2 regions of the Alteromonas stellipolaris genome follow, and region 2 is predicted to be linked to the other one. Evidence: predicted binding sites of a transcription regulator. Region 2 holds the regulator's gene; the other holds the start of a gene.

Region 1 (15,955 bases), 130 kb from region 2:
GTCGCCCACTGATGTTACCTTATTGATGAATACTATTATTGAACACAGAAATTAATAGTAGCTCATAAACGCTTATTGAGGCTGCCAAATGTCTTTGTCTTCAATAGTAAATTCAGTTTGAATTTGTTGTGTCAGTGCTTCTAACGAAGTAATGCCGTAGCGCGATCTAATTGAATCAATAATCGCAGGGTTGTTATTTATAAAAGCATTAAGTTCCTCAATGACTTCCTGATGTCTTAATGCAGAAAGCATAAACGGGATCTCATTATGGGGCAGAGTAATATCCAATATGAAAGGACCGATTTGCGGCGACTGACTAGTATAGTAATTACCCACATGGTATTCGAAATCTATGGCGTCTACACGCTCTAGCTGTAGCAAGGACAAGCCTGCAAAAGTATCAGAGATGGAAACTATTTTAATAAGGTTTTGATCTAATCTTGTTTGCCAATTCACTGGAGTAAAACCAAGAGGCATAGCAATTCTCTTGATGGAGCTGATACCTTTATTTACATTTTTGGGTTTAACAAAAGTACCTGTAACAGCGCGGGTAAGTGCAATCGAGAAGTATTTTTCTTTGGTCTTAGTGACATCGTTATACCAACCTGGATTATCGGGATACACAAAGTCCACATGTCCTTTAAGCATTTCCATTTGAAGACGCCGAATAGGCATGGTTAGGTACGAAAACTCATGACCAGATGCTTCTGAAAAAGCTTCAAGTATTGCCCAGCCAACACCCTTATCAATAGGTGAAGAAAAATTATAATGGGGGTAATACTCTATATTTTGTGAGCCTACGATAAATTTTTCTGCAGTTGCCGCTGTACTAATCCATATCAGTAAAAGGCAAAACAACCCCTGCTTCATGCCATACTCCTACTCATTATGATAATAAAATACCCAAGCCTGCGCGAAGTGTATATACGTAATTGGACTTAGTGAAAATCTCTAGATGGCATAGAGATATTCTCTAGCCATGAAGTGCGGTCAATTAACTTTCCCGCAATAATATGAATAACCCCTTCCTTAGAGCGCTCAATAATACCATCAACTTGCATAAGTTTAGCTTTTAAAAAGGTTTTATGCTGGGCGCGCGAGGTCGCTTGCCATACGACAACGTTAATATTTCCGGTATGGTCTTCTAGCGTTAGAAAAGTAACCCCTGCCGCACTGCCTGGCGCTTGTCGCCCAGTCACGCATCCAAGTATTTTTACCATTGATTTATGGGGCTTTTGGCGTAAAGCTTTAGCTGGGGTAATAAAACCTAGCTCTCGCTCTCTGTGCAGCAGTGCCACAGGGTGATCGTTAACCGAAAGCCCTATAGAAGCATAATCTTCAATTAAGGTTTCTGCTACGCTCGGGGCAGTATTAAAAGTGTCCTCGTTACTAGTATTTTCAAACAGTGGTAAATCGGCTTGCTTGTCCATAAGCCGCCAGCGTGTTTGATAGCGATTACCTGCAATAGCTCTAAAAGCATCTGCACTAGCTAATGCTTCTAGCTCGTCAGAACGTATGGCGAGGGTTCGCACAGCCTCTATATTTTTATAACCTGCAGATGGCCTGCAGCTAACAATAAGGTTTGCACTCTTTTCGTTTAAGCCTTTTACAAGTGTTAGGCCAAGCTGAATTTGCTTCTCGTCTTTGCATTCAACAATCAAGTGTTCGTAGTTTGATGCATTCACGCAAGGCGCATGTACGGCAATATGATGACGTTTAGCATCTAGTACCAGTTGTGAAGGTGAATAAAAGCCCATTGGCCAACTGTTTAACAAGGCAACATAAAACTCTACAGGGAAATAATACTTTAACCAGCTAGACACATAAGCTAACACGGCGAAGGATGCTGAGTGCGACTCTGGAAAACCATAGCCAGCAAAGCCTTTAATTTGTTCGAATAGATTATTTGAAAAAGAGGCATCGTAGCCGCGTGATACCATGCCTTTTATCAGCTTTTCTTTGAACTCAAAAATACGGCCATCTTTTTTCCAGCTAGCCATCGCGCGGCGTAGTTGATCTGCTTCACCGCCACTAAAGCCAGCAGCTACCATAGCAAGTTTTATCACTTGTTCCTGAAAAATGGGAACGCCCATGGTGCGCAACAGTACTTCTTTCACTTCCTCAGAAGGATAGGTAATTGCTTCCTTTTTGTGCCGTCGTAGTAGATAAGGGTGCACCATATCACCCTGAATAGGGCCTGGTCTTACTATGGCTATTTGCACCACTAAATCGTAATAGCGACGAGGTTTTAAACGAGGTAGCATCGACATCTGTGCGCGAGATTCAATTTGAAATACGCCCACGGTATCAGCCTGACAAATCATATCGTAAACCTGTTTGTCATCGCCTAATTTGGTAATGAAAGGAATATCTATATCGACAGGGAATTGCTTGTTAAGTAAGTCGAAAGTGCGTCGAATAGCACTTAGCATGCCTAGTGCTAACACATCAACTTTAAGCAGCCCTAGCGTCTCAATATCATCTTTATCCCACTGAATAATAGTGCGCTCTTGCATAGCGGCGTTTTCAACAGGGACCAACTCATACAATGGCCCAGAACTAATAACAAAGCCACCAACGTGTTGAGAAAGGTGGCGAGGGGTACCCATTAATTGCTCGGTGATACTAACTAGAAGTTTTACCCTTTCATTCACCGGGTCGAGCCCTAAATTCGCGAGTTGAGACTGCCAAGGAATGACACTGTCTCGGCGATTAATTTGCTTCATCACAAAGCTTAATTGCGACTCGCTGAAGCCCAAGGCCTTACCTACATCTTTAAACGCTGATTTAAAGCGGTAGCAGATAACCGTAGAAGCAATGGCGGTTCTTTCCCTGCCATATTTTTCATAAATGTATTGGATAATTTCTTCACGACGTTGGTGTTCGAAATCTACGTCGATGTCAGGCGGTTCGTTTCGTTCTTTAGAAATAAAGCGTTCGAACAAAACATTAATTTGTCGTGGATCAACGGCGGTAATTTCTAAGCAATAACACACGATAGAGTTAGCAGCAGAACCTCTGCCTTGATAGAGAATTTTGCGCGCCTTAGCAAACTGTACAATGTCGTAAATGGTCAGGAAAAAGTACTCATATTCTTGTTCACGAATGAGTGAAAGCTCTTTTTCAATAAGTGCCCTCAGCGCATCGGTCAGGCCATCCGGGAAACGCACTTTTATGCCTGCTTCTACACGCTCTCTTAAATAGATAGTAGGCGATGTACCTTGGGGGATAAGTTCAGAAGGGTATTGGTAGCGTAGTTCTGCTAACGAAAACAGGCAGCCTCTCGCGACATCAATGGCATTGGAAATCCATTTTTCAGGGAACAGTTTTTTTAATTTTGAAACGGTACGCAAGCTACGCTCGGCATTGCTTAATGCTGCTCGCCCCAATTTACTTACTTGCGTATGTGCTTGGGTGGCATGAAGAACATGTTGAAGTGGAAGATTATCTACATGGTGCATAAGCACACCAGTACACGCCACTACAGGAAACTCAAATTTTTCCTGTAGTTGTGTGTAAGTCGCAAATCGATGATGGTCATACCCATCAAGTAAACGTTGCGCACCTACGTATGTTTTTATATTGGGCTGACTGGTTAGCCACGTCGCCCAGTAATTATTTTTTTCTTCCTGAGTATTGGGAAGCCATATAAAAATGCAGTGACGAATGGTCCGCAAGTCCCACTCTGCAAGTTGATACTCACCCTTTTGGCTGCGTCTTCTGGCATTTGTAATTATGCGACAAAGCTCGGTATATGCCGCTTTATTGGGGCAAAGTAATACAAAAGACAATGCATCATCGAAGCGGAAATAGCTGCCGACAATGAGCTTAATAGGGAGTTTTTGCTGTGTAATTTCAGCATAAGCTCGCACCACTCCCGCCACAGAACATTCATCGGTAATCGCTAACGCTTCGTATCCAAGAAAAGAGGCGGTAGTCACTAACTGTGCAGGCGAAGATGCCCCTGTTAAAAAGCTATAGTGGCTCTGACAGAAAAGTTCGCTATACATTAGCTGTATACGCCTTGTGTCCACCAACAGGCATTTACATCTTTAAAGACGAGCAAGCGTACACCGTGATTAGTTTCTGCTATAAAATAATCTTTCTGGCTAGCAGCGCTACTCCACCACTGCGTTTGAAGTCGTATAGGGCCAAAGCAAATACGTGTTGGTAGATTTAGGGGCATGGGGCGCTCAAACAAAAATGTCGGAATGATATCAGCGGTATAAGCAGGTGTAGTTTCCTCTACTTGATTGACTGTCATGCCTTCAAAAGTATGACTGTTTCCAGCTTTAGGGTGAAGCGTGCTGTTGTCGCCTAATTTGGCTTTTAACCTTCCAACAAGTTGCTTTTGTGCCACTGAGGTAAATCGATGAGAAAAAAAATCATTCCCATCGTTTTCAATGGGCTCAAATTGCTGGCAGGTTAGGGATATAGCGATAGCGGGCTCGGGCAGTAGAAGGGACTCAACTTTAAGCTCAACCAGCGCTAACCAGTCTTTCTGCGTGGCAAAAGGCATAGCACCATTAACCGCTATAGATAAAGGCTCTGCTTCTCTAAAATGCACCTGAAAAAGTATAGATGACGTGAGTAAATTGCGTGCGCGTAAGTAGTGTTCTAACGAAATTAGTAGCGCTTTAATGCTCGGCAATAAGTGTTGAGTGTTTTCCACTTCAAACGATAAATTTTTTAACTGCTTGAAGCTTATCGATGGCCTGAATAAAACGTATTTGGGAAAGGTTTCCCCCCGCAGTGCGGTTAAATAGCGAATAGTATCGTTTGAAAATCGTTGCCCAAGTTCATGGACGGGAAGTTTAAGTAGTTGGCCTACCTGTCTAACACCGACTTTAGCAAGTGTGGCAATGGTTTTCGAATCAAGGGCAGTTTGTTCTAGCTTACAGCGTGACAATAACAGAGTTATGTTTTCTTTATTATCGGTATAGCGATTGGTTTTATTTTTAGCGAGAAGGCGTGCTGCATCCACTCCCCATGCAGTGGCGAAATAAAAGTGAATACCAGTAGAATGTAGCTCGTTTGTAAGTACATGCCATAAAGCGTCAAGACCACCGTAATACTGCAGTAAATTGTCTAGTCGAATAGCAATGGCGTTGTGAGCTTCAATCACAATGTCTGAAGCGAGTGGGTATAACCGATGTGCAAGAAATAGAAGGGTCTCTTTTTCAGCTTCGCGATTAAACGCTAGAATGTGCACGTGAGGGCAAAGCGCAGCCGCTTGTGCAAGCCCTTGACCGCATTCAACACCTTCGTTTATAGCCTGAGAATTAGCTTGAACTACTTGGTTGCTTTGTTCGTGATAAACCACAGTAGGTATATCACCGTCTGTGAAGCCGCCATCTTTTTTATGGGAATCAAGAGTTAACTGATAGCAGTAAAAGTAAGCCCATAGCATCATTAAATCACCGAGTGTAATGCTGGCTCGGTGTTCTTATTGTTTTGCATGGCTGATTGAATGGCGCGATTGTTAGGGGTCCATGAATGGGGGATCACGATATCGGATACGGGCCATCCATGACGCTGTTTAATAATGTTAACAACCAATTGCGCATCACGAAGATGCAGACTTAAATCTAGGGTAATTGGAAAAGAAGCCCTTTGTTGGTTAGGGGAAGTAAACAGTAAGCACAGCGTATCGTTATGCGACGCCGCCACTTGCAAACGCCGAGCAGCTTTTGCATCCATGGTGTTATTCCAAAGCAATACACAATGACAAGCTGCACTTTTTAAGCATTGCTCTGCTGCCCACAAGGCTTCTTGATCTGTTTTTGGAAGCACGACGATGACTTGTTCTAAGTCTACGCCTAAGCTGCTTAACCAAGGCGCTTGGAGCTGGGCGGGTGGTTTTATAAATACACGTAGTTTGTGTGTGCGATGCGTAGTTAAAACATGTTTGAAAAGCGTGATTTCCCCAATACCCGTTAATGACGCAACTCTTACGACGCCTGATGTGGCGATACCACCGTGCAGGGCTTCATCCAATATAAGATTACCCAGCAAAAACTTGTTTTCGCTTACAGGCTTCTCTCGAGCTCGCCATATATGAGGGTGCTTATCAAAAAGCGCTGCCTTTGAACGAACTTCATTAATGGGTGAAATAGGAATATTCATAACACTATAATACTGTATATTTGTACAGTATTATAGTGTAGAGGTTTGTCTTTTCAAGATGGGTGAAATAGTTAAGGCTGTGAGGACATCTAACTATTTGAAAAAAATGCTTAAATAATTACGCCGTACTGGCATCGCTGCTAGCAGGGCTTTTTTTAGTGTTACCTCCCACCGAGCTAGTTATTAATTGGCAGGCTGCAATAAAACCATCAGCGCTGTTTTTAGACCAAGCCATACGAATGGGGCCAGGCATTTCTTTAATCACGTCTCGCACATCGCTTTGTGATACCTCGGTGCTGCTTAATGCAGAATCTAATGCTTCTTCTAACGTAGCGCCTTTTTCACAGCACGCCATTACAATACTAGAGAAGTTAAGCATAAGCGGCATAAGAGCAGTATGTTGTTGCTGACTTATCAGGCGGCTTTTATAAGCACTTTCGATACGAGCAGCATACGCTTTTTCTAGCGCATCAGTGACGAGCACTAAATTCTTATAAGCATGGTTAACTTTATTACCATTTTGTTTTGCAGATGAACGCGTAAGCGTAAGTTCACGTTGTAGCGTTTGCACACGAAGCGCTAGATAAATCAAAAACAGGACAAGTAGTCCTATGATCCCGAATGCAAATATCATTATCTTGCCGCCTTTTGTTCTTCTATGAATTGGTTAATTTTTTGTTCTAAAATGAATAATGGCACAGAACCATTTTCTAAAACTGCTCGGTGAAATTTACGTACATCGAAATGCTGACCTAGCGCAACCTCAGCCTTTTCACGTAGCGCCTTTATTTTAATTTCACCAATTTTATAAGATAGGGCTTGTGCTGGCCATGATATGTATCGGTCTATCTCAGTATTCACATTATGCTCTGACAAAGCCGTATTGGACATCATAAAATCAACAGCTCTTTCGCGGCTCCATCCCATGGTGTGCATGCCGGTATCTACGACAAGGCGACACGCGCGCCACATTTCGTAGCTTAAGCGACCGAAATTATCATAGGGGTCTTCATAAATTCCCGCTTCAATCCCTAAGAATTCAGAATACAAACCCCAACCTTCACCAAAAGCTGAAATATAAGTGTTACGGCGTACCATGGGTAAACTTTCTAATTCCGCCGCTAAAGATATTTGCAAATGATGCCCAGGCACAGCCTCGTGCAAGGTAAGAGCTGGAAGGGCATAAAGCGGACGCTTATCTAGCGCATAAGTATTTACCCAGTAGTAACCGGGTTGATCGTCTCGACTAGGGTGAATATAACGACCCGTGGTGTACTTCGGGGCGATACTATCGGGTACAGGAGCAACGCCATAAGGCGTACGAGGTAAATATTCAAAGAGCGATGGTAATTTTGCGTCCATCTTTTTCGCAATAAATGAGGCCTCTTTAAGCAGCTCTTCTGCGCTGGTGGCATAAAACTGAGGATCATCACGTAAAAAGGTAATGAACTCATTAATACTGCCATCGAATTCAAGGCTATCTACCACGCTTTGCATTTCAGCTCGAATACGCTTTACTTCTTTTAAGCCAAGAGTATGAATGTCTTCGGGGCTCATATCTGTGGTGGTGTAGTGCTTGGCGCGGTTAGCGTAATAAGCTTTGCCATCAGGCCATTCGTTAGCAGCAATGGCGGCTCGCGCGCCAGGAATATACTCATCAACCATGAAGTCATAAAATGCTTGGTAAGCAGGGAAAACGCTGGTGGTAATGGCTTTTTGGCCTAGTTGGGCTAGCGCAGCTTGTTGTGAAGCATCAATATGTTTTGGAAATCGAGTAAATGGACTGTAGAAGCCACTTTTCACTGGGTCGTCCAGAATATAAGCGGCTACCGCATCTTCGAAGCCTTCAAGAACCACTTTAGGTTGGGTGTAACCCTCTTTTAGCCCTTGGCGCATATAGGCAATTTGTTGTTCAAAGTAGGAGGTAAGTGCATTCAAACGAGACAGGTAAGCGTGATAATCCTCCACCGTTTTAAATACAGATAAATTTGGCAAGGATGCCATGGCACCATGAAAACCGTATTCGGAATTAATGGGGACAAGATAAGCGCGAAAGTGATATTGGCTAATATAATTCTCTAGCCGATACTGCTGCATAAGCAACGAGATAAAAGCGTCGTCAGATAGATTTTCCTTAGAATACGCTTTCAATGCATGACGGTACGTTCGCCATTGTTGATCTTGAGTGGCTAAGCCTTGTGGTGAAATATCCGGTAGCTCGCTATTTTGCGAACTGTTGCCTTGTCTCGAAGCTAGAAGCGGGGAAACACTTAGTTCGTATTTCCAAATTTCATCTAACAAAGCATAAAACGACTTATCCTCGTTGGAGCTTGCCAATGAGGTAAAGCTAGTAAGTACTAGTATAAAAGTTAACAAATAACGGTACATGAAAGCCTCCGGTAACCTTAGACCGGATTATCAACGGTGGGTTACTCTTTGTTAGGTGTATAAATTGGGCTAGGGAAAGGCATCACTTTATCAGACTTATTATCTAATTTAGTAATTTTGGCTGTGCCTTTTTTCCTCACCGCATCAATTCGAAGGATGTTATGCATAGGAATATACGTACTGGTAACATCTGCGAACTCTGATTTAAGCTTTTCATGGCTTGGATCTACCACTATGCCTGTGTGGGTGTCCCACACAAATTCCCCAATTTCCACAAATCCAAATAAGCCACTTTGAGAAAGTGATTTGACGTACACATCGTAGCGTTCGCCATTACTTATGAACTGTACTCGATACAAAGGGTCGGTTTTTGTCATGGGTTTATTAACATGTTGATGAATTAAAGGGCGTGAATTTTACAATGGTCTAGAAATACGGGCAATGGTCGAAAATCGTTAGGCTTAAACGTTACGGAATCGCTTGGGTAAGGTAATATGTAAAGACCTCAAAAATAGTGGAAATACAATGATAAAAAAACTATTACTTGGAAGTGCGATGACGGCGATGGCATTTGCTGCCACTGCGCATAACCATGAAACGACAGAAAATAGCTTTAACCCTGACACTCAGCGTATAAAGTCACACTTATTTTTCTTAGCCGATGACTTACTTGAAGGCCGTGATACGGGGTCTCGAGGGCATGAAATTGCCGCGTTATACATAGCGACAGAATTCGCAAAATACGGTTTAAAGCCAGCAGGTACAGAAGGCTACATGCAACAGGTAAGCTTCCGTAAAGCAAATCTATTGCAAGAGTCGCCAGAATTTACGCTTACTCGTAATGGCGAAAAAATTGATTTTGCTTACCCAAAAGAATATTTAGCAGGTCCTAGCTTACTTAGCGTAGATGCTAATGTTTCAGGCGAACTTGTGTTTGTTGGCTATGGCATAGTGGCTGACGAGTTGTCTCACAACGATTATGAAAATATCGATGTAGAGGGCAAAATTGTGGTTTCGCTAGCCGGTAAACCCAGTGATTTTCCTTCGGAAGAAGGTGCTCATTTTGCCTCAGGGTATCAAAAGCAAAAGTACGCCGCTGAGCATGGTGCAATTGGTATGATCACCATCACCACGCCTAAAAACGAAAAGGTACGTCCTTACCAAAGCCGCTTAAGCTATATTCATACACCGCGCATGGCTTGGTTAGATGACGAAGGGCAGCCAGCCAATACCTTCCCGCAAATTAAAGGTGGTGCGTATTTAAGTGAAGCTGCAGCAAAAACCTTATTTGAAGGGGCTGAGCGGGAACTTGTCGATATTTATGCCGATCTTGAGGCAGATAAAGTACCAACAGGCTTTGCATTACCTGGCACAGTAAGCTTAAGTAAAAAGAGCACTCACGAAGTAGTGACTAGCCCGAATGTTGTTGGCGTGCTTGAAGGTTCAGATCCAGCGCTTAAAGATGAATATGTCGTCTTTTCCGCGCACTCTGACCACATTGGTTTCGCGAAAACAGTCAAAAAAGACAATATCAACAACGGCGCTATGGATAATGCCTCTGGCACATCGGTAATGCTAGAAACTGCACGCTTATTCAGCGAAATGGACGTAAAACCTAAACGTTCGATATTGTTTGTATCGGTAACAGGTGAGGAAAAAGGATTATTAGGGGCAGATTACTTTGCTCGCAATCCTACCGTGCCGGTGACGTCAATGGTGGCAAACGTTAACCTTGATATGCCCATTTTAACCTATGAGTTTGCCGACGTAATTGCGTTTGGTGCAAACCACAGTGATTTGAAAGCGTCGGTTGAAACCGCTGCAAGTAATGCTGATATTTCATTAAGCCCAGATCCTTGGCCAGACCAAGCGCTATTTACTCGCTCAGATCACTACGCATTTGTTAAACAAGGCGTACCAGCAGTATTTTTAGTTCCTGGTTTAACATCAAAAGATCCCGAGGTAGATGGTAGTAAAGTGTTTGGTCACTTCTTATCAACGAATTACCACAAACCTAGCGACGATATTAACCAGCCATTTAATTGGAATGCTGCTGAAGCCTTTACCAAAGTAAATGCACAAATTGGTTGGACCTTAGCTAATCAAGAAGACAAACCGAAATGGAATGAAGGTGACTTCTTCGGTACTACCTTCAGTAAGTAACGAATCTTTATTCTAAATAGAAAAGCAGCATATATATATGCTGCTTTTTTTGTAGGTGAGTTTTGATCCCGTTACGAGATTTGAAAGCCCTTTGAGGTTAAGCATAGCCTGTATCGATGCCGCACTTGGAAATTGATGCTAGAGGATATTTAAACCTACATTTTTTTACTAACACAGAACTAGTAAGCTTTTTGCTACTCTAAATCAGGTATTACATGGAATTTTTACGTTTGAGTTATCAATTAGTAAAAAAGTATCTTCTAAATTTTTACTGGTAGCATTATGTTTCAGCACTTTATATTAACTCGCTTCAACCTTAGGAAAAAGGTTGGGATGAGACAAAATCTCAATCTAAAGTTTTAACCCACAGCTGGATGGAAAATAGATTAAAACTGTTTGAACAGTATTGTTATTCTTCGATGAAAGCTCAAAATAAAAAGGATTTTGAATGGTTAGTGTTTTTCGATAAAACTACACCACAAATTTTTCGTGAAAAAATTAGTGAGCTCTCTTCTAATTTTTCCAAATTCATACCTATTTATGCAGATGGAATGGACGATTTTTTACCGTCTATTACCAGAGAAATAAAAAATCGCCTTACAGAGCCTTATTTAATTACAACTAGATTAGATAACGACGACAGCCTTCATCAAGATTTTGTAAAAGAAGTACACAGTCAATTCTCTAAGCAAGAATTTAGGGTTATAGATTTTGTTGACGGTTATACACTGCAAGTTGCACCGCGGGTAAGGTTTGGTCAACATTCACATGTTCACAACCCATTTATGAGTTTGATTGAAAAGAGTGAAAACTTTAAAACAATATGGACTCAAGAAAGGCATGGCTATTGGCGCAGTGTAAAAGAAGTTACCCCTGTTCGTGGTAAAAGGTTGTGGATGTCAGTAATACACAGTGAAAACAAAGCAAATGAATATAAAGGCTATGGTAACGTAGCAAAGAGCGCTATTGATTCATTTAATCTGAACCCACAAGCATTAGAAAATTTCAAATCTAATGCAGAAAATCTTCATTTAAATAGAGCGGGCGCTTTTAAGCATAAGCTAAAAACAAATTGGAAAGTTAACTTCAAGTTATTAGAGAGAAGGTTATTTTCTTAGTTATTTATTGTAGATGAAAATAAATAAATAAAATCTAATCTAATTATTTAACCTACACAAATCAAAAAGGCGCTGTATTAAAATTAAAGCGCCTTTATTTAATCCGTGATTTGCCTTAAATAAACATCTGCTTAAAAGCAGCCCACTGTTCATTGAACTGTTCGGTTGGTTTACGGGTGAAACCACTTCGAATAAACAAGTTAATGCGGCCATCGGTGTAACAAATAAGCATATTAGCAATTATCGCTTCATCGGCTGCTAGGGTTTTTCCTTCACGCAACTTGCGCTCACGTAGCACCTGCTTAAGCTGAGTCTCAAGTCGTTCAAAGAGTTTTGCAATACGCGCACGCAATCTGTCTTGCTCACCCATCAAAGCATCACCGTTTAATATACGAGTAATGCCTGGGTTCTTTTCGGCAAAGCCTAAAATGAGGTGAAGAATAAGCTGACATCGAGTAAGCGAATCTTTTTCTTCGTTAACTATTTTATTAATGCGGGTAAACAAGGTTTCTTCGATGAACTCAATGAGTCCTTCGAACATTCTGGCTTTACTTGGGAAGTGGCGATATAACGCCGCTTCTGAAACGCCCACTTTTTCAGCTAATTTTGCTGTAGTGATACGTTGACCAGGGTTTGTTTCCAACATTCCCGCTAGGGCTTGCAGAATTTGGGCTCTGCGATTTGTTTTTTTGACAGCAGGCATGATGAGAGTAATTCCTCCGCAACCGGACTTAAGAGGTCCGTTCCATGTTAAGTTGGCTCAGGCCAAATCGTTATTATGAGTTCTTGTTATTATCGACACGCAGAATACTTGTATTAGCGTATATCGTTATTTTTATTTTTGAGTGATGTTCTAAGCTTGGCTATTGAACAATATTCTTACTGTTAAATCGATTCGCAATAAGTAGTAACAATGCTTCAGCTAACTTAGGTTTTGTGGTGGCAGGTAAGTGTTTATCGCCATCGTCCCAAATTACATGTAACGCATTATTGTCGCTATTAAAACCAAGTCCGTCTGCAGTTATGTCATTCGCCGCAATCATATCAAGCTTTTTGTTTTTCAGCTTTCCACGGGCGTACAATTCCACATCTTGGCTTTCTGCGGCAAAACCAACACAGAAAGGTTTGTCAGTTCGCATTGCAATCGTTGCTAGAATATCAGGGTTTTTAACAAAAGTAAGTGTTAACTCATCACCGATTTTCTTAATTTTATTTTCGGCAACCTGAACCGCTTTATAATCTGCTACCGCAGCTGTAGCGATAAAAATATCGGATTCAGAAACCGCTTGCTCGCATGCCGCTAACATTTCATCGGCGGTAGCCACATTAATACGCTTACAACCATCAGGTGTTGGTAAGTTTACTGGGCCTGCGATAAGGGTAACGTCGGCGCCTGCTTTAATGGCCATGTCAGCAATAGCAAAACCCATTTTTCCTGAACTATGATTGGAGATATAACGGACAGGATCCAGTGGTTCTCGGGTTGGGCCTGCTGTAATAAGGATGTGCTTGCCCGATAAAATCTTATCATTTGGCGCACTTAAGCTTCTGTTAATGGTTGAAGCAATTTCTACCGGCTCCACCATGCGGCCTGAGCCTACATCACCACAAGCCTGCTCTCCATCAGCTGGGCCAATAAATAATGCGCCATGCTGCGTCAAGATGCCTAAGTTCACTTGCGTTGCTGTCGCTTTCCACATTTGCTGATTCATTGCAGGGGCAATAAATATTTTCGCTTCTGTGGCCAAGTACAAAGTGGTGAGCAAGTCGTCAGCCAATCCATGCGCCAGCTTAGCCATAATATTGGCTGTAGCGGGGGCGATAAGCAAAACATCTGCCCACTTAGCCAATTCAATGTGACCCATCGCCGCTTCTGCAGCGGGGTCTAGCAAATGTTGGTGTACCGGGTTACCTGAAACCGCTTGTAACGAAAGAGGGCTTACAAATTCAGCCGCAGAGCCTGTTAGTACTACCCGTACATTAGCGCCTAACGCGGTAAGCTTACGCACTAAATCTGGAGTTTTATAAGCGGCAATCCCACCACTAACACCAAGCAGAACATTTTTATTTGCTAAAGACATATTTGAAACATCATTTTTTACATAACCTAAGACTATCATGATGGCTATTTTTGCGGTAGCTGAACAAAAGTACACTCACTATTTCAAACGCACCTATGAGTAAGGCATTTCAACAAGAACTCGCCCAATGATCAGTCGATTATAAATAGACTACTGCGCTATAACCCTATATTCATTTTGTGTGTGAGAAATTAATAATGTCGATAAAAGTGTGGCCTATTAAAGAACGGCCAAGGGAAAAACTACTTTATTATGGTGCTGAATACTTAAGTGACGCTGAGTTAATTGCCGTTATGCTAGGCGCTGGAGTAGCAGGGAAAACGGCATTAGGTTTGGCCAGAGATCTGTTAGAGAAAGTGGGATCGCTACGAGGCGTGGTTGCGGCAAATGAATCAGAGTTTACCGATGTGAATGGTCTCGGCGCCTGTAAATTTGCACAATTTCAAGCCGCTTTTGAGATATTTAGGCGTAATTTAGAAATCCCACTTGCTAGACAAGACGTATTCAATAATGTGGATGATACAAAGCGTTATTTGCAAGCAAAACTACGGGACTGCCAGCAAGAAAAATTTTTGCTATTAATGTTAGACAGCCAGCATCAACTCATTGCATGTAGAACCATGTTCACAGGTACCATTAATAGTGCGGCGGTATATCCTCGAGAGCTTTTAAAGCAAGTGATGAAAGATAATGCAGCGGCCGTGATCTTAGTTCATAATCATCCCTCAGGCGTGGCAGAACCGAGTCAAGCAGATATTAGGCTGACCGGGGAGATCCAGAATGCTATGGCAATGATCGACGTTTCTGTTCTAGATCATTTTGTGGTCGGAGACACGGAAACGGTTTCATTTGCCCAGCGAGGCCTGTTAACATAGAAATTGTTAGTCATTCATCGAATATAATCTAGTCAAATCGTTGAAAATGATTTAGCATGTGACTCTAATGGGTAAATTTTCTGAAAGGACTAATATGAAAAAGTCAATTATTGCATTGTTTGCAGCAGCAGCTATGTCTGCTGGTGTTAGCGCTCAAGACGCCGAAGGCGGAGCTGGATCTACAGGGCTTGGTGCTGTTACTGCTCCAGTTGTAGCTACTGCTGCTGTGGTAGCTGGCGTTGTTGCTGGTGTTGTTTCTAATAATTCATCAACTACTCCAGTTGAAACAGTTACATCGTGTGAAGGCGATGATCCGTTAGTAGACGGTGTTTGTGTTGGTACTACTGAAACAGTAACTGTTACAGGTACTGCAACTGCTACTACAACTATCACTGTTCCAGTGACATTTACTTACGCACCGACCGTACAGTAATAATAAATAGTTTCGAAAAAGCCGCTTTCATTAGCGGCTTTTTTATTGATGCAAAGAAAGTGTTCTTATTACTAAATAATAGTTGTCGAAATTTTCAATGAAAACATCCCTATTACTGATTGTTATCAGCCTGCTATCTCTTCTTGTTTCTGGGTGCTCCTCCACCGTTAATGCCTATATTAAAACCATTAGTCTTGCCCTTGAGGATCGCACCGTTTCCTACACCGTAGATGAAATAGCGGCAAGTAAAGCAGACTTACTACAGATTAAAGCGGGTGGGCGTGATGCTGCTTCACTTGCTCTTGCCTATATTGATGGTGATAAATACCGCTGGGTATCAGGCGATAAAGTTATTTTCACCATGCATCATGGCGTGATAGTTCGCACCGAAGGGCTAGATAATGAGCTGTATTATACGGGGAATTTAAAGCATAACCCATTAGCCAGTAACGATGTACTAGCCTACTCATGGCAAAGAAAACTCGACTTAGAAAACGTAGGTTATGGGCTACCGGTTAGTTCTACATGGCGAGTGCACGGTGAGGAAACTCAGACTTATCTAGGTACTACTTTCACGGTCACTAAAATAACGGAAACTGTTATTTTTCCAGAAACCACGCCTTTTATAGACACTAATTTGGAATGGAAAAATACCTACTACCTTGAAGCCAAATCAAAACAACTTTTAGCCTCTACACAAAAGTTTAGCCCACAAGGTGATGTATACGACATGGTCTATTTAAGTCGAGTAGTACGTTTAATTAAAAGTAA
Region 2 (15,955 bases):
GTAATAGTGCAAGTAACCTACTGGCCAGTAAGCTTTTGCCTGTACCTTGTGGGCCTACCATTAGCAGGTTATGGCTACCTGCTGCGGCAATGGTTAGTGCACGTTTAGCTTGGGTTTGGCCAATAATATCATCCCAGCCCATACTGCTAGATGAGGAGGCACAAGGGGTAAAGGGTTGGCCTTTATTGAGTTTTTTATTATTCGCCAAATGCTCGTAAACAGACAGAAGATCAAACGCTGGGTAGCGCGTAGCATAAGAGACTAACGAGGCCTCAACATCGTTAACACCCGGAAAAACAAGTGGTGTGTCATCGTCAGCAGCTGCAATTAAAACAGGAACAAGCCCGCTTACTGGCTTAATTTCACCGTTTAAGCCAAGTTCGCCCACAAAGGCAATGTTGAGGACGCTGGTGTCGGGAAGGTAGCCTGACGCTACCAAAATACCTACCGCAATGGGCAAATCGAAGCGGCCGCCGTATTTAGGAATATCAGCAGGGGCCAAATTAACGGTAATACGCTTTGCCGGAAAATCGAAACCACTATTAATGAGTGCACTACGCACCCGCTCTCGAGCTTCTTTTACACTGGTTTCCGCCATACCAACCAGCTGAAACGCCGGCAGGCCATTAGCCAAGTGAATTTCTACCGACACCTCGGGGGCTGCTACGCCCTGCCCCGCAAAGGTTTTAACTACTGCCATGCTCATATAATGTCGCTCTAGAAGAAAGTACTTTGGGATGAATACTTTAAGTGAGCATGGTAATAGCTGAAACTGTACTTAGGACAAGAAGAAGGACTAATTTTCGTTATAAAAGACCGGCATTTCCCAGTGCCAGCGTAAGGCTCCTAGGCGCAGTAATACCGTGGATACAAGTGCAACTGCACCGCACCACTGAGCCTCAAAGCCTAAGTACATGGCTAAGCCATAGGCCATCCCGCCAACAATGCAGGTCGTCGCGTAGAGTTCCCCGCCTAATACCAACGGCACTTCTCTACATATAACATCACGTAATAGACCACCAAAAACCCCTGTAATGGTGCCCATGGCAATGGCTACTGCAATACCTGTGTCATTGGCTAAGGCTTTTTCAATACCTACTACATTAAACAGTGCTAATCCAAAGGCGTCAGCAATAAGAAGATAATGATAAGGAAAGCGTGGGCTCAATCGTAACCAGATAATAGGAATGAAGGCAGCAATCAAGGTAGTGTAAAGATAATCGTTGTCGGCAATCCAGAATACAGGGACATCCAGCATCATGTCGCGCAGTGTTCCACCTCCTATAGCAGTGGCACTTGCCAATACAATAACGCCAAACCCGTCCATCCGTTTTTGGTACGCCATCAGGGTGCCAGAAATAGCACACACGGCTACCCCTGCTAAATTTAACCAGTGAAACCAGTCTACCATTGTATTGCGATACCCTTTTTATCTGACGAAAATAGCGTTTGAACCGCAAAATACTTGATTTCGGCGGCGGTTTCATGCTATTTCTTTGCGCATATTAATCGTGTAACGGCCAATTCACGTTTAATTGGGGTGAAAAAGCCATAGCCCTATCGTACAACCATTCATTTTAGCATTCATCCAAGGAACTGGGTGTTGCTCGTCAATTAAATCTGTAAATTCAATAGCATAAGCTTATTGTTTTTATCTGATGTCCTTTGTTTTCACGACAAACGACAGTGTTTCAATGTCAGTGATAAAGCACAGATGCGTAAATTTATGTGTCCGCGCGTCGCGTATTGCATCCAGCGTATTGGGCGCTCGCGCACTGTCATGTATCATTCGTCTCGGTATTAATATTTCCGCAAAACGCGGTTCGGGCTTTACGCTCAATTTTTGAAGGATTACTCATGGCTAAGCAACCTGCCGAACATATTTGGTTTAATGGCGAATTGAAACATTGGAAAGACGCTACTGTTCACGTAATGACGCATGCTATTCATTATGGTTCGTCTGTATTTGAAGGTGTGCGTGCATACGACACGCCGGATCAAGGTACTTGTGTTTTTCGTTTAAACGATCACAACCGTCGCTTGTTCGATTCAGCGAAAATTTATCGTATGACCATTCCATACACGTTAGATCAAATAAACCAAGCTACCCTTGATATCATTCGTGAGAACAAATTGAAATCAGCGTACATTCGCCCTATCGCGTTTTACGGTGATATTGGTATGGGACTTCAAGTGCCTTTTGGTACGGAAGCTGAAGTTGCCATTGCTGCATTTGAATGGGGCGCTTACTTAGGTGAAGAAGCCCTTAAAAATGGTGTAGATGCTGGTATTTCTTCTTGGAACCGCTTAGCCGCTAACACTATGCCTACTGGCGCTAAAGCCGGTGGTAACTACTTATCTTCACAACTTATTTCGATGGAAGCGCGTCGTCATGGCTACGGAGAAGGTATTGCCCTTGATACTAACGGTTATATCAGCGAAGGTGCGGGCGAAAACATTTTTGTTATTCGTGACGGCATTGTGATTACCACGCCTAAAACTGCAGCCATTCTTCCTGGTATCACTCGTGATACGTGTATGACGCTACTTAGAGATAAAGGTTACGAAGTTCGCGAAGAAAATATTCCTCGTGAAGCTATGTACTTAGCAGATGAAGTCTTCATGTGTGGTACAGCGGCAGAAGTAACGCCAGTACGCAGTGTAGATGGCATTGAAGTAGGTGCGGGCGGCCGTGGCCCAATCACCAAAGAAGTACAAGATATGTTCTTCGGTCTTTTCAACGGTACTACTGAAGACAAATGGAACTGGTTAACACCGGTTTACAAGTAATTAATTTAGCTATTTATTAAACGGGAAGGATTTTATGCCCAAGTTACGATCTGCAACGACTACGCAAGGTAGAAATATGGCCGGCGCACGCGCTTTATGGCGTGCTACGGGAATGAAGGATTCTGATTTCGGTAAACCTATTATTGCTATTGCTAACTCTTTCACGCAGTTTGTGCCGGGGCATGTGCATCTAAAAGACATGGGTCAATTAGTCGCACGAAGCGTTGAAGCCGCGGGTGGTGTAGCAAAAGAATTTAATACTATCGCAGTAGATGATGGTATTGCTATGGGCCACAGCGGCATGCTTTATAGCTTACCTTCCCGTGAAATTATTGCTGATGCAGTAGAATACATGGTGAACGCGCACTGCGCCGACGCCATTGTATGTATTTCAAACTGCGACAAAATCACCCCAGGAATGTTAATGGCGTCATTGCGCTTAAATGTACCTGTTGTGTTTGTATCAGGCGGTCCGATGGAGGCGGGTAAAACCAAGCTTTCTGATCAAATCATCAAACTCGACTTAGTAGATGCCATGGTGGCCGCTGCTGACGATAAAGTAAGTGATTCTGATACCGACGAAATTGAACGTTCTGCATGCCCTACCTGTGGTTCATGCTCAGGTATGTTTACTGCAAACTCAATGAACTGCTTAACCGAAGCGCTAGGTTTATCGCTTCCGGGTAATGGTTCAATGCTAGCGACACACGCAGACCGTGAAAACTTGTTCAAAAAAGCAGGTTCACAAATTGTAGAGCTGTGTAAACGTTACTATGGCGACGATGATGAAAGCGTATTGCCACGTAACATTGCTAACTTTAATGCCTTTGAAAATGCCATGAGCTTAGATATTGCCATGGGCGGTTCAACTAACACGATTTTGCATTTGTTAGCAGCAGCAATGGAAGGTGAAATACCTTTCACTATGAACGACATAGATAGACTGTCACGTAAGGTTCCGCACTTATGTAAAGTGGCACCGTCTACCCCGAAATACCATATGGAAGATGTACACCGAGCTGGTGGGGTATTAGGTATTTTGAATGAATTAAATAAAGGTGGCTTACTGCATGGTGATGCAAACCATGTGTTAGGTAAGTCGCTTACAGAAGTGATTGCCGATTGGGATATCACTAACCCAGACAATACCGATGCGATTAAATTTTTCCGCGCTGGCCCTGCTGGTATTCGTACTACCCAAGCGTTCAGCCAAAGCTGTCGTTGGGATGAAGCAGATGCAGATCGTGAAAACGGTTGTATTCGCTCGGTTGAAAACGCCTTTAGCCAAGAAGGTGGCCTAGCCGTGTTATACGGTAATGTGGCAGAAGATGGCTGTATTGTTAAAACCGCTGGTGTTGACGACTCGATTTTGAAGTTCACCGGTACTGCACGTATTTACGAAAGCCAAGATGATGCCGTAGCCGGTATTTTGGCTGACGATGTTAAAGCAGGCGATGTGGTATTTATTCGTTACGAAGGCCCACGCGGCGGACCGGGTATGCAAGAAATGCTATACCCCACTTCATACTTGAAGTCGAAAGGCTTAGGTAAATCTTGTGCGCTCGTTACTGATGGCCGTTTCTCTGGTGGTACTAGTGGCCTGTCGATTGGTCACTGCTCGCCAGAAGCTGCCAGTGGCGGTGGTATTGGTTTAGTTGAGCACGGCGATAAGATTGAAATTGATATTCCAAATCGTAGCATCAACATCGCTATTAGCGATGAAGAGCTAGCAGAGCGCCGCGCGAAAATGGAAGCCAGCGAAAAGCCTTGGCGCCCGAAAGATCGCGTTCGTGAAGTATCAACATCATTGAAAACCTTTGCTGCATTGGCCACCAGTGCGGATAAAGGCGCAGTACGTGATGTATCGAAACTGGAAAATCTATGACCGTTAGCGATCACGACTATTTAAAGAAAATTCTATTAGCCCCTGTTTACGACGTAGCCGTAAGCAGTGAGCTTTCTTACATGTCGTTGTTGTCTGCCGAATTAGGCAATGAAATATTCTTAAAGCGTGAAGACCAGCAACCCGTTAAGTCATTTAAGTTACGCGGCGCTTACAACCGTATAAGTTCGTTAAGCGAAGCACAGCTTAAAGCAGGCGTTATCGGTGCTTCAGCTGGTAATCACGCACAAGGTTTAGCGTACAGTGCTAGGCGCAAGGGTATTCAGGCAACTATTGTTATGCCTGAAACCACCCCTGACATCAAAGTGGATGCAGTACGCCGCTTTGGCGGCGACCATGTAAACGTTGTTCTTCATGGCACCAGCTTCGATCAAGCCAGTGGTCACGCTAAAGCACTGTGCGAAGAGCATGGATATACCTTTGTGCCACCGTTTGATGATCCTGACGTTATTGCGGGTCAAGGTACAGTTGCGCGTGAATTATTAGAACAAAACCCTAACTTGGATATTTTATTTGTTGCGGTAGGCGGTGGCGGTTTAGCGGCTGGTATTGCGGTCTACTTAAAGCAATTAAAGCCTGAGATTAAAATTGTTGCCGTTGAATCAGAAGAGTCTGCCTGTTTTGCCTTGGCGCAAAAAGAAGGTGCACCTGCTGCACTTGATAACGTAGGCATTTTTGCCGATGGCGTTGCCGTTAAGGTCATGGGTCAGGAAACCTTTAGGCTGTGTAATCGCCTAATTGATGAAACCATGACGGTAACCAACGATGAAATATGCGGTGCCATTAAAGATATTTTTGATGACACTCGTGTTATTGCTGAACCTGCTGGGGCCTTGTCTGTGGCGGCCATTCGAAAGTATGCCAAGCAGCACGACCTTACCGGCAAGAAGCTAGGCGGCATTTTATGCGGCGCGAATATTAACTTTCATACTTTGCGTTATGTGTCTGAACGCTGTGAACTGGGCGAGCAAAAAGAAGCCGTATTCGCGGTGAAAATTCCTGAGCGCAAAGGGGCATTTAAGCAGTTCTGTGAATGTGTTGGCGCAAAGGCGATTACTGAATTTAACTATCGTTATGCTAATGACGACGAAGCCCATATTTTTGTAGGGGTTAAATTAAAAGGCGGTCAGCAAGAATTCTTAAGCCTGCAAAGCGACTTAGAAGATAAAGGCTATCAGTGCTTTAATTTAACCAATAACGAATTAGCCAAACTGCACGTTCGTCACATGGTAGGGGGAAGGCCACCGGCCATTCTAAACGAGCAAGTGTTCAGTTTTGAATTCCCAGAGCGCCCTGGCGCATTGCTAACCTTCTTAAATACCTTGGGTGAATCTTGGAACATTACCTTGTTTCATTACCGCAACCACGGTGCGGCAGAAGGCTTAGTGTTGGTTGGGTTTGATATTGCGCCAGAAAGCAGAGAAGCTTTCAATGAGCATGTTATTGAACTTGGCTACAAAGTAGATGAAGTAACACAAGATCCTGCCTATAAGTTCTTTTTATCACAACCATCTAAGTAAAGAGCAAACCGTTTTCGCTTTACCTCGCTTCAAGTTAAGCATGGCTTACCTTGGGGCGAGGTAAGGCGTATTCCAAATTAATAAAAAAGCCGAAGCGTTGTATTTCAACGTTTCGGCTTTTTTGTGGCATCGATAACCGTCTCTTCAGTGTGCAGCACTGTAACTACTAACTAGTTGCAAACACACTGACGAAGTATAGGCTAGTTATGCAATACCACGTTCTCTAGATGCTGGGTCATTTCAGGCCATACTAGCGCCATCACGTCTTCCCGAAGTGCTTCACACTCTTCAGAGTATTTCAGACTGCCATCTTCTGTAGAGTCTAACCAATGGTTATCTTTTAACGCACTAATAAAGCTAGACAGCACGTTCTTATCGTAAAACTCAGGTGAGCTTAGCCCATAAAGGGTAGATAAGCGTTCTGCCACTTGGCGGCTGGTGCGTTCAAGTGCACCGCGACTAATCACTTTCTCTTTGTCTAAAATAGTCAGTACTACCGCATAACGCTGCAAGGTTTCTTGCATACAACGGCTTAACAACCATGCTGAATGAAACTGTTTTTGCTGAGCATCAGGAGGAAGTAAATCGCCATCTTTAATACGTAGAAGGCCTTGGTCTACTAATGCATCAATAAGCGCATCCGTATGTGTAAGGGCTTCATCTTGAGATAAGTGTAAAAATAGTTCGCGCTGAAGCAGTGGGTATAACGCAGCAATTAACTGGAATACTGTGGCTTTACTTGTGCCTTTATGAGCAAATACACAGGCCATAATTAATCCCGGCAATGCGAATAAGTGCAAGATATTGTTGCGATAGTAGGTGAGATAAACCGCCGACTTAGGTTTGGGGCTGATTAACCGACCATAATCGTCTTCCTCAACCACAAACTTGCCAAGCTTTAAGGTATCGTCGAACAATTCCTTCGCGCTGGCATCCGGAATGGTGGCATCGGCACTGAATGGCACGTTTTTGAACAAACTGATAAAGTCGCCCATCGCTTGTTTAAGCTCAGACTCACTCATAGTTTGTGTTTTTGACGACAGTAAACACAGCGATGTTAACGCCATGCCATTAACCGCTGCTGCGCGATTAATACGTGTCATGACATTGTTGGCCAACTCGTTTACGGCCGGCGTTAGCCATGCAGGCTTTTTCTCTGGCTCAGCATCACGGCAGTCGCGCCAGTTTGGCACATGGGTTTCTAAAAATTGGTTCAGCTGAATAGGCTCACCAAAATTCACATAGCCATGACCGTAGTTTTTAAGCTTGCGGATGGCCGAGAACACTTGCCAGTTAGATTCTTTTTGCTTCTTAGTCCCCTTTAACTCGTTCAGGTAGCTTTTCACTTCCATCACGTTTTCGTAACCAATATAGACTGGTACTAGGCTAACGGGTCTATTCACACCTTTCAGCATGGCTTGAATGGTCATGGCAAGCATGCCTGTTTTCGGTGGGATAAGTCGACCAGTGCGACTACGGCCACCTTCAGGGTAATACTTTACCGAATAGCCTTTGTTGAAAAGTAGCTCTAAGTACTCGCGGAATACCGCGGTATACAACTTGTTCCCGGCAAAGCTACGGCGTAAGAAGAAGGCTCCGCCGCGACGAAAAATTTTACCAACCGGCCAGAAATTTAAGTTAATACCCGCGGCAATATGGGGAGTTACCATGCCTTCATGATAAATCACGTAAGTGAGCAACAGGTAATCCATGTGACTGCGATGACAAGGCACGTAAACAATCTCATGGCCGTTAGCGGCTAATTCGCGAATACGTTCAGAGTGGCCAACACTAATACCATTGTAAATTTTGTTCCAAATACGGGTAAGCAGTCGATCGCCAAAACGAATTAACCCTTCGCGATAATCAGCTGCTATTTCGGTAACGTACGATTGTGCTCTGTCTTTTGACGCTTCATGGGTAATTTTTTTACTGCGAGACTCTTCTGCCATAGCACGGCGCACGGCATCAGAACCGAGTACACTGTTGTTCAACTCTTGGCGCTCTAACAATGTAGGGCCAGTCATGCTCTGGCGCTTACGCTGGAAGTGAGTGCTTGCTACACGCACCAGTTTGTGCGCAATGCTTTTATCACTACCATGTTGGTTTGACATGGCACGAGCCGAAACGGCTTTTGAGTAATTGATAAAATTATCGCGGCCTAAAAACATCACGATAAAGAGTTTTCTCAGCCAACTTGGCGCGGCATTATCGGCAATAAGGTCAGCTAATCCAGGCGTACCTCGCCCAGGCGCTCGGCCCCAAGTTACAAATACCGGAACCACTTGAAGATCTAATTGATGATGGTCTCTGTGCAAATGAAACAAGTCAGTAAATACATCTTCAATACCGGTATCGTCAGCTTGTGAACGAAAAATCGGTTGGGTTTTACGCAGAAACAGCGTAGATGGGTATTCTCTGCCCGCTAACGTAAGCGTATCAGTCGGGCTCGGTAGACCTAGTGCTTCTGTTGACATTCTAAGTGCTAATTGATCGGTTACCGAGTTTGCTGGAAGCAAGTAAACGATGGGCTTCGACTTATCAATGCCAAGCTCAGTCTCTACGTTTACGGGAATGCTGTGGGCTTTAACCAGCAACTTAACAGGATAATGAAATAGCGACAAAAGGGCTTTTCGCATCCACGACATGAATTCTGTAATCCTATGAAATTAAAACGGGAGAAGTGTACCACATCTCGTGCAATGTCATGCAGAGGCCGTGGGGCTGTTTGAAAGAGTCATTAGTATAAATTGTCGCCATAGCATATTGATTGAGCGTGTTTTTACCTACATATCAATTAGTGGCATTGCCTTTGTAATGCATAGCCACGTCACAGCGTTCATAAGAACAACCAAATTTTTGCATGATTTCTTCACAATGAACAAAGCCATTTTTCTTATAAAGATGAATAGCGGCCTCACACTTCTTATTCGTTAAAAGAAATAATGTATTAAAAGCAATGGCAGGGGCGTTATTCAATACATATTGCAACAAGCCTTCGCCTACTTTTAATCCTCTTGCTTCACTGACCACACCCATCTTAGTAAGTTCGAATACCCCTTCCCCTTTTTTCATTAATGCGCATGTGCCTACAATGCCAAAATCGGGATGTTCAGCAAACCAAATGTATCCACCCTTATCGATAATATTACGCTGAGGGTTGCCAATAACGGCCTCATCAACGCTCTCTAAACGAAACATCTTGGTGATCCACTCTCTATTTATGCGGTCAAAGTGGGGGGCTAGCTCGGGGGTATAGTCGAGGTAATGCAACATGACGGAATTAAATACACTGATTAAAGATAGATAAAAGAAAGGTTACTTTATGCCTTAATGCCAAACTTGTCACCTCGGCGTAAACCCAATTAAAGGTAAGGCGCCTATTCACTATTTCCTGTCTAAACAGGCTGTCTAGTTAAACTGACGCTTTCATTTATAACAAAAGTTTAATTTTTATTAATACACCTTTTAATTATTAACAATTATGACTAGAATCCGCTCTAAATAAGAATATCTATCATTTTCAATACTGTTTGAATTATCACTCGAGGAGACTTGCTTGAAACTTGGTAAAGCAACTATTTCTACTGCTGTTCTATTGGCACTTTATGGCACATCTGTTTTGGCTCAAGACACTGTAGCTGAATCAGATGAAAGCGTTGAACGTATTACAGTACGCGGCGCATTCTTTGGTCAACAAGTCGCCACAGCGGTAAAAACCCCAACACTATTGGTTAACGTGCCACAATCTGTATCGGTAGTAAGTGCACAGCAAATTTCAGAACAAGCACTGTTTAGTATTGCCGATGTTATGCAATACACGCCAGGTGTGAGCATTGGGCTGGGTGAAGATCATCGCGATCAGGTGACTATTCGTGGACAGAACACTACTGCCGATTTCTTTGTTGATGGGCTTCGCGACGACGTTCAGTACTTCCGCCCATTATATAATTTAGAACGCGTTGAAATATTACGTGGTGCGAACGCACTTTTATTTGGACGCGGTGGCGGCGGTGGCGTGGTTAACCGTGTGACTAAAGTAGCCAGTACTGCGGAAGACTTCACCACATTGTCAGCAGGTATTGATACCTTTGGCGCTGGCTCTATTAGCGTAGATACCAATAAAGCCATAGATGCCAACAATGCGTTTCGTTTTAATGGTGTGTTCGACAGCATTGATAACCACCGTGATTTTAAAGATGGTGAACGTTACGCATTAAACCCTACCTATACATGGATGGCTAACGACGACACTACGGTGGTGGCATCTTACGAATACGTAAACGATGACCGTTTAGTCGATAGGGGGATTCCTTCATTAGATGGTGCGCCGCTGGAAGGCTATGACGATACCTACTTTGGTGATCCAGACTTCAACAATACTACCCTTGAAGCACATATTGCCCGCATTCGTGTTGATCATTCACTATCGCAAAATTGGAACTTGAACGGTACGGTTCAGTTTGCTGACTATGACAAAGCTTATCAAAACTTGTACCCCGTTAATTTTGATGCTGATGCAGGCACAGTCACGTTAGACGGATATCGTGATACTACAACCCGTGAGAACACGTTGGTTCAATTGAACCTTATTGGGCAGTTTGCCACGGGTGATATTAACCATACCTTGTTGACGGGAATGGAATACGGTAGCCAAGATACAGAAAATGCTCGCCGTGATGCGTTTTTTGCAGACAGTCAAGACGATCAAGTATCCTTCGTGTTTAGTGACCCACTAGTAATTCCTTCAATGACGCTGACCGACCCAGTAAGAGATCGTGCATCTGATGTCACCTTTACCTCAGCGTTTGTTCAAGATGAAATTAAACTTAACGATAATTGGATCGTGGTAGCGGGTCTTCGCTACGACAACTTCGATATCGATGTCGTAGATAGTATTGAAGTGGCTGACGGTGCAGATGATGGCAACAACGGTTTTCTATCAAGTTCTGATTCACAAGTGTCTCCGCGTGCAGGCTTAATTTACAAGCCAGCGGAATCAGTATCGATTTACGCAAGTTACAGCAAATCGTTTTTACCTCGTTCAGGTGATCAATTCCTTTCACTGTCGCTGACAAGCCAAGCGCTAGAAGCTGAAGAGTTTGAAAATAAAGAAATTGGCGTGAAGTGGAATTTATCTGACTCGCTTAGCGTGACAGCAGCGGCATTTGAAGTTGAACGTGAAAACGGCACAGCGCAAGATCCTAACAACCCGGAAGCGTCTATTTTAACCGGTACCGAAACCAAAGGTTTTGAAGTGCAGGTGGTGGGTAAACTTTCAGAACGTTGGGTAATCAATGCTGGTTACAGCAACCTTGATGGCGAAGAAATGGGTCGAATTGTAGATGGCACATTGGCGAACCGCGACTTAGCGCAGCTACCAGAACATATGCTGACGTTATGGAATCAGTATGAAGTAAATGATGAATGGCGTGTTGCATTAGGCGTGATTTATCAATCTGAGCAGTATGCTTCATTAAATAATACGGTTGAGCTACCTGACTTTGTTCGCGTAGACGCTGCACTTTATTACGACTATAGCGAAGACGTTAAAATTCAGCTAAACGTTGAAAACCTATTCGACGAAGATTATTTTCCGTCAGCACATAACGACAACAATATTGCCACCGGCGAGCCGCTTAATGCGCGTTTGAGTTTGCAATATAAGTTTTAGTCACGCTAAATAGTAGTGATATACAAAGCGGCCTTCATGGCCGCTTTTTGCGTTGTGGTTAGGTCAGTATAAAAAACATGCTTTGCAAAGCTTTGTGCTTGTCATTTCCTTTTAGGTGTATATACTTACAGGAACTGTATAGACAGACAGGTCTTTTATGCGCCCACTCACAGCAAGACAAACAGAAGTTCTCGAGCTGATAAAAACAACCATGCTCGAAACTGGCATGCCGCCTACCCGTGCAGAAATTGCCCGTCATTTAGGTTTTCGCTCTGCGAATGCCGCTGAAGAACATTTAAAAGCGTTGGCCCGAAAAGGTGTCATCGAGATTCTTCCAGGTACTTCCCGTGGTATTAAATTGAATATCCCACTTGAAGATGAAGCTCCTGAAGAAGAAGGGCTACCTCTTATTGGCCGAGTGGCTGCGGGCGAACCTATTCTAGCGCAAGAGCATATAGAATCTCATTATAAGGTCGACCCTGCCCTATTTCAGCCTCACGCCGACTTCTTGCTTCGTGTAAGCGGTATGAGTATGAAAGACATAGGTATACTTGATGGTGACTTGTTAGCCGTGCACCGCACTACGGATGTCCATAATGGGCAGGTGGTAGTGGCACGTGTCGATGAAGACGTTACCGTTAAACGCCTTGAAAAGCGTGGCCGTGAAGTGCTACTTCATGCTGAAAATGATGAATTTTCTCCTATTAAGGTCGACTTAGCTTCAGAGCCTTTTTCTATTGAAGGTATTGCCGTTGGTGTTATTCGAAATGCCGATTGGATGTAACTTTTTAGCTATTTAGTAAAGAAAGCGGCTTATAGGCCGCTTTTTTGTATGTTTACCATACCTTGCTTGCACAATAATCTTGTTTAAGCCTCAGAAATACCTTAGAGGCCAGTTGATCCGGTTCCCACATTTTATCTTCTATTTATGTCATCTTTTATAGTACTAACTACCGCTATGTCTGTTATCTATTCTGTTTGAAAAGCATTCAATATTACGTAACTACCTTTTGATTATAAGAAACTTATTACACTTTATATTCGTCGATTTCGTTCAAAATGAGCGTTTCAAACGGCCACATTAATTATCCTTATAACGCCCATACGCTGTGGCGTGATTCATTCCTCTTACTTACAACTTTTGATTAAAAATTAAACGCTGGAATTGTTTTTTCTTAGAAAAGACTAGACTTGTGCGTTTTATTGAGCAATTCTTATACTGTATTTAACAAAATAATAACAATAGCTGCAACTTTGCTTTACAACTAAAGCTGGGCAATTAAGTTAAAAGTTGGATTTCGGGTATCAGTTGCCAGAAGCGCAGCGCATTTATTGCGGTAATGCTTCTGTTATAACGGAGGTGTTGAGTGAAACGAGTAACGACACAAGCGGCGACACAAGCGACAAAGTGGCTTTACGGGCTGCCACTTTTGCTTACCTCACCACTGCTGTTTGCGGATGTAGCAACAGGTGAAGGCTCATCCATGAATTTACGTCGAGGCGCAACCGACATAAGTGGTCAAGTGTACGACCTTCATATGTTGATGTTCTTTATCTGTATCGCCATTGCCGTTGTGGTTTTTGGGGTTATGTTTACCTCAATGTACTTACACCGTAAATCCAGAGGAGCGAAGCCTGCTCACTTCCATGAAAATGTAAAAGTTGAAATTGCGTGGACAGTAGTACCTTTCATCATTCTTATTCTTATGGCTATTCCCGCCGCTAAAACCCTTATTGCGATGGAAGATACCAGTGAGCCCGATCTTACTGTTGTCGTTACAGGTTCTCAGTGGAAGTGGCATTACCGATACATGGACAGAGATGTTGAGTTCTATTCGTTAATGGCGACTCAGCGAGAACAAATTGAAAACAAATTCGAGAAAGGCACGAATTATTTGCTTGAGGTCGACCGTCCACTGGTGATCCCCACAGGGCAAAAAGTGCGCTTTCTTATTACTTCAGATGACGTTATTCACTCTTGGTGGGTTCCAGATTTTGCGGTGAAAAAAGATGCTAATCCAGGGTTTATTAATGAATCTTGGGCAAAGGTGAACGAGCCTGGTATTTATCGCGGGCAGTGCGCCGAGCTTTGCGGAAAAGATCATGGCTTTATGCCGGTAGTGGTTATCGCAAAAGAACCTGCCGAATTTGATGCGTGGATGAACGAGCAAGAAGAAGCCGCTCGCCAAGCGAAAGAAGAAGAGCAACGTTTACTGTCGATGAATATGTCGATGGATGAACTAATGAAGGAAGGTAAGCGAGTTTATAACGCCACCTGTGCAGCTTGCCATATGCCTAATGGGGAAGGGTTGCCCGGTGTATTTCCTGCGCTTAAGGGCAGTGAAATGGTACTTGAAGACCAAACTGCACATATCGATATTGTGTTGAACGGTAAAACCGGCACGGCGATGCAGGCGTTCGGAAAAATGTTAAGCCTAAAAGACATTGCGGCTGTGGTGACCTACGAACGAAATGCGTGGGGCAATAATACGGGCGATATGGTGCAGGCCAAAGATGTTAATGCTGTCGTAAATGGAAACTAGGAGTGCGTAATGAGTAAAGCAACTGATGTCATTGCGCCGGATACCGCGGCGCATCACGAAGATCATGACCATCATAGCCATATTCCAAAAGGAATAACTCGATGGTTGTTTACCACTAACCATAAAGATATAGGCACCTTGTATTTATGGTTCGCCTTTATCATGTTTTTAATTGGCGGCGCCATGGCAATGGTGATCCGTGCTGAGCTTTTTCAGCCTGGATTACAAATTGTTGAGCCAAATTTCTTTAATCAAATGACGACTGTACATGGTCTTATCATGGTGTTTGGTGCAGTAATGCCAGCCTTCACAGGGCTAGCAAATTGGCTGATTCCAATGATGATAGGGGCACCAGATATGGCCCTGCCGCGAATGAATAACTGGAGTTTCTGGATATTACCCGGAGCCTTCCTGATCCTACTTAGTTCGCTCTTTTTAGAGGGCGGCGGCCCAGCATTTGGGTGGACCTTCTATGCACCGCTTTCCACCACTTACAGTGGCGACTCTACGGCTTTGTTTGTGTTCTCGGTACATATCATGGGTATTTCATCCATCATGGGGGCGATTAACGTAATAGTGACCATTTTCAACATGCGTGCCCCTGGCATGACATGGATGAAAATGCCTTTATTCGTCTGGACTTGGCTTATTACTGCTTTCTTACTTATTGCAGTAATGCCGGTGTTGGCGGGGGCGGTCACCATGGTGCTGACGGATAAGTTTTTTGGCACCAGCTTTTTTGATGCAGCAGGTGGCGGCGACCCCGTTATGTTCCAGCATATATTCTGGTTCTTTGGGCATCCCGAGGTATACATAATGATATTGCCAGCCTTTGGCATTATCTCTCAAATTGTCCCTACGTTTTCCCGCAAGAAACTGTTTGGCTATGCCTCTATGGTATACGCCACAGGCTCTATTGCGCTGCTGTCTTTTGTGGTGTGGGCTCACCATATGTTTACTACCGGTATGCCGGTGTATATGGAAATGTTCTTCATGTTTGCCACCATGCTTATTTCGGTGCCAACGGGCGTGAAGGTCTTCAACTGGGTGGCGACTATGTGGCGGGGCTCCCTTACCTTTGAAATGCCCATGATGTTTGCCATTGCGTTTATCGTATTGTTTACCATTGGGGGCCTGTCAGGGTTAATGCTGGCTATCGTACCCGTCGATTTCCAATACCACGACACCTATTTCGTGGTCGCACACTTCCATTACGTGCTGGTAACCGGTGCCATCTTCTCGATCATGGCTGCGGTGTATTACTGGTTACCCAAGTGGACAGGAAAAATGTACCACACGGGGCTAGCAAAATGGCATTTCTGGTGCTCACTAGTGTCGGTGAATGTGCTGTTCTTCCCTATGCACTTTGTGGGTCTGGCAGGAATGCCACGTCGTATTCCTGACTACGCCTTGCAATTTGCTGATTTTAACAAATGGATAAGCCTAGGTGGATTTGCCTTTGGGTTGTCGCAGCTTATCTTCTTAGCGTTGTTGATTAAGGCCTGTAAGAAGCAAGGTGAGCCAG

What was found. Region 2 encodes LexA, which represses DNA repair genes until DNA is damaged. Its sites were predicted from a motif close to TACTGTATNNNNATACAGTA; they were not measured.
Region 1: the regulator LexA is predicted to act here: its motif matches at 6,137-6,156, upstream of imuA (translesion DNA synthesis-associated protein ImuA).

What each region holds. Positions count from the first base shown of each region.
Region 1 is NZ_CP013926.1:41,456-57,410, forward strand. It holds gene AVL57_RS00185 (transporter substrate-binding domain-containing protein) at 1-9, opposite strand, end outside; gene AVL57_RS00190 (type 2 periplasmic-binding domain-containing protein) at 73-870, opposite strand; gene AVL57_RS00195 (error-prone DNA polymerase) at 939-4,010, opposite strand; gene AVL57_RS00200 (Y-family DNA polymerase) at 4,010-5,413, opposite strand; gene imuA (translesion DNA synthesis-associated protein ImuA) at 5,413-6,126, opposite strand; gene AVL57_RS00210 (hypothetical protein) at 6,245-6,760, opposite strand; gene AVL57_RS00215 (DUF885 domain-containing protein) at 6,760-8,514, opposite strand; gene AVL57_RS00220 (DUF1820 family protein) at 8,556-8,891, opposite strand; gene AVL57_RS00225 (M28 family metallopeptidase) at 9,040-10,677, shown strand; gene AVL57_RS00230 (glycosyltransferase) at 11,052-11,795, shown strand; gene slmA (nucleoid occlusion factor SlmA) at 11,911-12,498, opposite strand; gene coaBC (bifunctional phosphopantothenoylcysteine decarboxylase/phosphopantothenate--cysteine ligase CoaBC) at 12,659-13,876, opposite strand; gene radC (RadC family protein) at 14,074-14,751, shown strand; gene AVL57_RS00250 (hypothetical protein) at 14,846-15,184, shown strand; gene AVL57_RS00255 (YjbF family lipoprotein) at 15,282-15,955, shown strand, end outside.
Region 2 is NZ_CP013926.1:4,564,071-4,580,025, reverse strand. It holds gene AVL57_RS19410 (YifB family Mg chelatase-like AAA ATPase) at 1-706, opposite strand, end outside; gene AVL57_RS19405 (trimeric intracellular cation channel family protein) at 797-1,411, opposite strand; gene AVL57_RS19400 (branched-chain amino acid transaminase) at 1,858-2,790, shown strand; gene ilvD (dihydroxy-acid dehydratase) at 2,825-4,675, shown strand; gene ilvA (threonine ammonia-lyase, biosynthetic) at 4,672-6,213, shown strand; gene plsB (glycerol-3-phosphate 1-O-acyltransferase PlsB) at 6,414-8,861, opposite strand; gene AVL57_RS19380 (GNAT family N-acetyltransferase) at 9,007-9,414, opposite strand; gene AVL57_RS19375 (TonB-dependent receptor) at 9,773-11,887, shown strand; gene lexA (transcriptional repressor LexA) at 12,045-12,671, shown strand; gene coxB (cytochrome c oxidase subunit II) at 13,255-14,430, shown strand; gene ctaD (cytochrome c oxidase subunit I) at 14,440-15,955, shown strand, end outside.